DNA from 3 places in the Streptomyces sp. NPDC002032 genome. Region 2 is predicted to be linked to each of the others. Evidence: riboswitches for the same ligand, from Rfam matches in the RefSeq annotation. Region 2 holds a riboswitch; each other region holds the start of a gene.
What was found. A riboswitch is a leader RNA that binds a small molecule or an ion and turns the genes downstream of it on or off. The one in region 2 is predicted to bind thiamine pyrophosphate.
Positions count from the first base shown of each region.

Region 1: it holds a riboswitch for thiamine pyrophosphate, as region 2 does, so the genes downstream of both, ACFYYT_RS07730 (thiamine ABC transporter substrate-binding protein) here and thiO (glycine oxidase ThiO) in region 2, are expected to answer to the same signal.
Region 3: it holds a riboswitch for thiamine pyrophosphate, as region 2 does, so the genes downstream of both, thiC (phosphomethylpyrimidine synthase ThiC) here and thiO (glycine oxidase ThiO) in region 2, are expected to answer to the same signal.

Region 1 covers NZ_JBIASM010000002.1:791,804-794,060, forward strand. Annotated here, with positions in the region: gene rlmN (23S rRNA (adenine(2503)-C(2))-methyltransferase RlmN) at 1-700, shown strand, start outside; TPP riboswitch at 759-868, shown strand; gene ACFYYT_RS07730 (thiamine ABC transporter substrate-binding protein) at 954-2,054, shown strand; gene ACFYYT_RS07735 (iron ABC transporter permease) at 2,111-2,257, shown strand, end outside.
Region 2 covers NZ_JBIASM010000007.1:100,145-102,401, forward strand. Annotated here, with positions in the region: gene thiO (glycine oxidase ThiO) at 1-1,022, opposite strand, end outside; TPP riboswitch at 1,020-1,132, opposite strand; gene ACFYYT_RS18365 (FAD-dependent oxidoreductase) at 1,281-2,257, shown strand, end outside.
Region 3 covers NZ_JBIASM010000006.1:7,179-9,435, forward strand. Annotated here, with positions in the region: gene thiC (phosphomethylpyrimidine synthase ThiC) at 1-1,460, opposite strand, end outside; TPP riboswitch at 1,455-1,599, opposite strand; gene ACFYYT_RS15975 (YibE/F family protein) at 1,639-2,257, shown strand, end outside.

The DNA.
Region 1 (2,257 bases), on a different contig from region 2:
CGCCACGGGCCAGGCCGGTCTGGACCGCAACCTCTCCACCGCCGAGATCGTGCACCAGATCGTCGACGGCATGCGCGCCCTGCGCGACGGCGAGGTCCCCGGTGGTCCGGCGCGCCTGTCCAACATCGTCTTCATGGGCATGGGCGAGCCGCTCGCCAACTACAACCGCGTGGTCGGCGCCATCCGCCGGCTCACCGACCCGGAGCCCGACGGCCTCGGCCTGTCGCAGCGCGGCATCACCGTCTCGACCGTCGGCCTGGTCCCGGCCATGCTGCGGTTCGCCGACGAGGGCTTCAAGTGCCGCCTCGCCGTCTCGCTGCACGCGCCGGACGACGAGCTGCGCGACACCCTCGTCCCGGTGAACACCCGCTGGAACGTCCGCGAGGTCCTGGGCGCGGCCTGGGAGTACGCGGAGAAGTCCGGCCGGCGCATCTCCATCGAGTACGCGCTGATCCGCGACATCAACGACCAGGCGTGGCGCGGTGACCTGCTCGGCCGGCTGCTCAAGGGCAAGCGCGTGCACGTCAACCTGATCCCGCTGAACCCGACGCCGGGCTCGAAGTGGACCGCCTCTCGTCCCGAGGACGAGAAGGCCTTCGTCGAGGCCATCGCGCGGCACGGCGTACCCGTGACCGTGCGGGACACCCGCGGTCAGGAGATCGACGGCGCGTGCGGCCAGCTGGCGGCCTCCGAGCGCTAGATTCCGGCCAGGAAGGCCCACAACCGGCCGCGGGGTACCCTGTGGCCGGACAACTTCATCATTCCGACAGGGGAGCGCCACAGCGCTGAGAGTGCGGTAACCGTCATCCGCAGACCCTCTGAACCTCGCCCCGGTCATTCGGGGTAGGAAGTTCGGTCATCACTCAAGCTGTTGCGCCCTGCCCGGCGTCCGCTCCCACAGAGCGCCGGGCAGGGCCGCGTCTTCTCCTGGACATCCCAGGAGGAATTCACCAGTGAGCACCACCAAGAAGATCGCGGGCGCCGCGCTCGCGGCCGCGCTGGGCATCACCACGCTCGGCGCCTGCGGCGGCGGCGACGCCAAGGACAAGCCGGCGGGGGCGGGCGACGCCCCGAAGTCCAAGACGGTCACCCTGGTCTCCCACGACTCCTTCAACGTGACCGACACGGTCCTCAAGGAGTTCGAGCAGCAGAGCGGCTACACCGTCAAGGTCCTGAAGTCCGGGGACGCCGGCGCCGCGCTGAACCAGGAGATCCTCACCAAGGGCTCCCCGCGCGGCGACGTCTTCTTCGGCGTCGACAACACGCTGCTCTCGCGCGCCCTCGACAACGGGATCTTCACCCCGTACCAGGCCAAGGGCCTCGACCAGGTCAAGCCGGAGTTCGTGCTCGACCAGCAGCACCGGGTCACCCCCGTCGACACCGGCGACATATGCGTCAACTACGACAAGCAGTACTTCGCCGACAAGAAGATCGCCCCGCCGCAGACCCTGGACGACCTGGTCAAGCCGGAGTACAAGAACCTGCTGGTCACCGAGAACGCCGCGACCTCCTCGCCCGGCCTCGGCTTCCTGCTCGCCTCCGTCGGCAAGTTCGGCGACGACGGCTGGAAGGACTACTGGAGCAAGCTGAAGGCCAACGGCGTCGAGGTCGTCGACGGGTGGGAGCAGGCCTACAACGAGCGCTTCTCCGGTTCCGCGGGCGGCAAGAAGGCCAAGGGCGACCGGCCGCTGGTCGTCTCGTACGCCTCCAGCCCGCCGGTCGAGGTCCTCTACGGCGAGCCCCAGCCGGCCGAGGCCCCCACGGGCGTGGCCACCGGCACCTGCTTCCGCCAGGTCGAATTCGCGGGCCTGCTCAAGGGCGCGAAGAACGAGGAGGGCGGCAAGGCCCTCGTCGACTTCCTGGTGAGCAAGAAGTTCCAGGAGGACATGCCGCTCCAGATGTTCGTGAACCCGGTGGTCAAGGACGCGAAGCTGCCGGAGGTGTTCACGAAGCACGGCGTGGTCGTCGAGAAGCCGGAAACGGTCGCCCCCGACACCATCGCCAAGAACCGTGAGCAGTGGGTCAAGGCATGGTCCGCGCTCGTCGTGAAGTAGTGCGGCAGGACTCCCCGAAGGAGGGCGGGCGCGCCACGGCCGTCCGGCTGGCCCTGATGGCCGTGCCGCTCGCCTTCTTCGGGCTGTTCTTCGCCTATCCCGTCGCCGCGATCGTCGGGCGCGGGCTCAAGACGGACGACGGCTGGCAGTTCGGCCGCATCGGCGAGGTCCTGGCCCGCCCCGACATCGCCGGCGTGCTGTGG
Region 2 (2,257 bases):
AGCTCGGTCGGGCCCAGCAGGGGCGCGTTGTCGGGGGAGCCGGGGCGCAGTCCGGCCCGGGTCTCGACCAGCGGGAGTTCGGTGATGCCGGGCACCAGGTCGTGGGCGTCGCGCAGGAGTTCGTAGACCCCGCCGGCGGTGACCGTGGTGTCCCAGCCGAGTTCCTCGCTGGTGGCGCCGACGACCAGTTCGCCGTTCTCGCGCGGCACCAGGTAGACGTGGCTCCCGCGCACGACGGCCCGTACGGTCCGGGACAGGAACGGCGCGTACGCGGCGGGCACCGACAGCCGCAGCACCTGGCCCTTCACGGGCCGCACCGGCACCGCCACCTCCGGCGGCACCCCGGCCAGCCGTCCGCTGAGCGACCCCGCGGCGAGGACGCTCTGGCCGGCGCGCAGCTCCGTACCGTCCTCCAGTACGGCGCCCAGCGCACGGTCGCCCCCGGTCAGCAGCCGGGCCGCGGCCGCCCGGTGCACCGCGACGCCGGCCCGCTCGCAGGCGGCGAGCAGCGCGGCGGCGAGCCGGCGGGGGTCCACCTGGTGGTCACCGTCGACGCGCAGCCCGCCGCGCACGCCCGGGGCCAGCATCGGCTCCAGGCGGCGGCACTCGCGGCCGGTGAGCCACTGCGAGTCCAGCCCGCAGCGGCGCTGGAGGGCGTGGAGTTCCCGCAGGTGGAGGCGGTCGTCGGCGTCGAGGGCGACGGCGAGGGTGCCGCAGGCCCGGTAGCCGATGTCCAGGCCCCCGCTGGCTTCCGCCAGTTCGGCCGCGAACTCGGGGTAGCGGGCGGCGGAGGCCACGTTGAGCCCGAGCAGGGTCTCCTCGCCGTAGTGCAGTTCGGTGACGGCGGCGAGCATGCCGGCCGCGACCCGGGCGGCGCCGCCGCCGGGGTCGGGGTCGGCCAGGGCGACGCGCAGTCCGCGCCGGGCGGCCCGCCAGGCGGTGACCAGGCCGATGAGGCCGCCCCCGATGACGAGGACGTCGGTTCCCGTCCGGGATGCCCCGGATGTTCCGGATGAGTGCATGGGCGTCCAGCCCCTCCCTTCGCCGGCATGACCCGGATCAGGTTCGTACGGTCGGAGGCCGTCCAGCCTCCCTCTCAGCCCGGTGCGCCCGGACTCCCGCGATAGGTACGGTGGCCAGACTAACCCCGCCGCGGGTGGCGGGTAAGGCTGCCTCCCCGCGCCGCGCGCCCGCGCCGCCCACCCGCGCCGCCGCCCCTGCCGCCCCGATCCCGCCCGCCCCTTGTTCCTGACGGGCCGTCAGTTCATTAGGCTGGGCGCGTGAGCGAGCAGACGCAGCAGACGAAGCCCGGTGTCGTGATCGTCGGCGCCGGAATGGCCGGGGTGCAGACCGCGGTGGCCCTGCGGGAACAGGGCTTCACCGGCCCCGTGACCCTCCTGGGCGCCGAACCCCACCAGCCCTACGACCGGCCCCCGCTGTCCAAGGCGGTGCTGCTCGGCAAGGCCGAGGACTCCGCGTTCGACGTGGCCTTCGACGTGGACTTCGAGGACCTCCGCATCGACCTGCGCCTGGGCGTCGAGGTCACCGGCGTACGGGCCGCCGAGCGCGAACTGGACACCCCGGCCGGCCCCCTCCCGTACGAGGTCCTCGTGCTGGCCACCGGCGCCGAGCCGCTGACCCTGCCCGGCGCCGCCGGCGTCCCGGGCGTGCACCTGCTGCGCACCCTCGACGACGCCGTCCGGCTGCGCCCCGTCCTGGCGGCGGCCCCCGACCTCGTCGTCGTCGGCGCGGGCTGGATCGGCGCCGAGTTCGCCACCGCCGCCCGCGGGGCGGGCTGCGCCGTCACGGTGGTCGAGGCGGCGGACCGGGTCCTGGCCGGGGCCCTGCCCGCCGAGGTGGCCGCCCCGATGGCCCGGTGGTACGCCGAGGCCGGCGCCACCCTGATCACCGGCGCCAAGGTGGCCGCCATCGAGGGGGGCGTGGTCCGGCTCGCCGACGGCCGGGAACTGGCGGCCGGGGCGGTGGTCGTCGGCATCGGCGCCCGCCCCGCCACGGCCTGGCTCGACGGCACCGGCATCGAGCGCGGCCCCGACGGCTCCATCACCGCCGACGCCCACCTGCGCACCTCCCTGCCCGGGGTGTACGCGGTGGGCGACTGCGCCTCCTTCCCGTCGGCCCGCTACGGGGCCCGCCTGCTGGTCCACCACTGGGACAACGCCCTCCAGGGCCCCCGGGCGGTCGCGGCGAACATCCTCGCCGGGGAGCCCGTCCAGGCCTACGACCCCGTGCCCTACTT
Region 3 (2,257 bases), on a different contig from region 2:
AGGTCGGCGGCGTGGGCGGCGATCTTGTAGGTGATCACGCCCGTCTTGACGTCGTCCCGGTTCGGCAGGCCCAGGTGCTCCTTGGGCGTGACGTAGCAGAGCATCGCGGTGCCCCACCAGGCGATCATCGCGGCGCCGATGCCGGAGGTGATGTGGTCGTACGCGGGCGCGACGTCCGTGGTCAGCGGGCCGAGCGTGTAGAACGGCGCCTCTTCGCAGATCTCCTGCTGGAGGTCGATGTTCTCCTTGATCTTGTGCATCGGGACGTGGCCCGGGCCCTCGATCATCGTCTGCACGTTGTGGCGCTTGGCGATCGTGTTCAGCTCGCCCAGCGTCTTCAGCTCCGCGAACTGCGCGGCGTCGTTGGCGTCCGCGATGGAGCCGGGGCGCAGGCCGTCACCGAGCGAGTACGTGACGTCGTAGGTCGCGAGGATGTCGCAGAGTTCCTCGAAGTTCGTGTAGAGGAAGTTCTCCTTGTGGTGCGCCAGGCACCACGCGGCCATGATCGAGCCGCCGCGCGAGACGATGCCCGTCTTGCGGCGGGCGGTGAGCGGCACGTAGGGCAGCAGCACTCCGGCGTGGACCGTCATGTAGTCGACGCCCTGCTCGGCCTGCTCGATGACCGTGTCCTTGTAGATCTCCCAGGTCAGCTCCTCGGCCCGGCCGTCGACCTTCTCCAGCGCCTGGTACAGCGGCACGGTGCCGATCGGAACGGGGGAGTTGCGCAGCACCCACTCGCGGGTGGTGTGGATGTTGCGGCCGGTCGAGAGGTCCATGACCGTGTCGGCGCCCCACTTGGTGGCCCAGGTCATCTTGTCGACCTCCTCCTCGATGGAGGAGGTGACCGCGGAGTTACCGATGTTGGCGTTGACCTTCACCAGGAACCGCTTGCCGATGATCATCGGCTCGATCTCCGGGTGGTTCACGTTCGCGGGAAGGACGGCGCGACCTGCGGCGATCTCTTCGCGGACGACCTCGGGGGAGACGTTCTCGCGGATCGCGACGTACTCCATCTCCGGGGTGATCTCGCCCCGGCGGGCGTACGCGAGCTGGGTGACGGCGGCGCCGCCGCGGCCACGGCGGGGCAGCCGGGGACGGCCCGGGAAGACCGCGTCGAGGTTCTTGAGGCCGCCGCGGGGCGAGGTGTGCTTGATGCCGTCGTCCTCGGGGCGTGCGGGACGGCCCGCGTACTCCTCGGTGTCACCGCGGCCGATGATCCAGTTCTCGCGCAGGGGCGCCAGGCCCCGGCGGACGTCGGTGTCGATCTGCGGGTCGGTGTACGGACCGGACGTGTCGTAGAGCGTGACGTCCTTGCCGTTGGTGAGGTGGACCTGGCGGACCGGCACCCGGATGTCCGGGCGGGAGCCCGCCAGGTATCCCTTGTGCCAGCCGGGCTGGCGCTCGGTCTGGCCGTCGGCGTCCTGGCTGACGGCAGGCGTGCGTGCGTCCTGAATGGTCATGAGACCTGATCTCCCTACGCCGGCATTACCCGGTAACAGGTTCGGCGGTCGACGCAGCCTCTTCCCGTACGCATTCTCATGCGCGTACGGTGATCAGCGCCCTCTCAGCCCGGTGCTCCGAGCTCCCGCGTTGTGCAAAGGTGCCCCCACGCTAGCGTCATCTGTGGCGTGCTGAATAGTGGGCCCCCTCATCTCTTGCGATGATCTGCCAGTGACGTCCTCGACGAAGCCCCCCACCGAGCCCACGGATCACCAGGGCCACACCGGTCACGACCACGCGCCTCATGGACCCGCGGCCGGTGCCTCCCATGGTCATGCGCACGGCCACAGCCACGGCCACGGGCCGGCGGCTCCGGTCTCCAAGCACCTGCGCAAGGTCATCGCCGCCGTGCTGATCCCCTTCGCCGCCGCCGTCTTCATCGGCATGGCGGTGCTCTGGCCGGGCGGCGCCCCGGCCCACGAGCGGACCGGGGTGGGCTTCGACCGCCAGACCCAGCAGGGCACGGTCGTCGCCTTGGCGAAGGTCGACTGCAAATCGGTGAACGCCTCCCAAGTGCCGCCCACCGGCGACACCTCCACTCCCGAGGGACGCGAGGCGCAGGCCGCGCAGACCGGCGAGTGCAAGAAGGCGACCGTCGAGGTCGGCAGCGGACCGGAGAAGGGCCGGGCCTTCTTCGAGATCATCCAGCCGGGCGCGCCGCGGCAGTTGGAGAAGGGCCAGGAGGTGGTGGTCGCGTACGCGCCGGACGCGCCGCGTGACCTCCAGTACTCCGTGATCGACGTGAACCGCAAGCTCC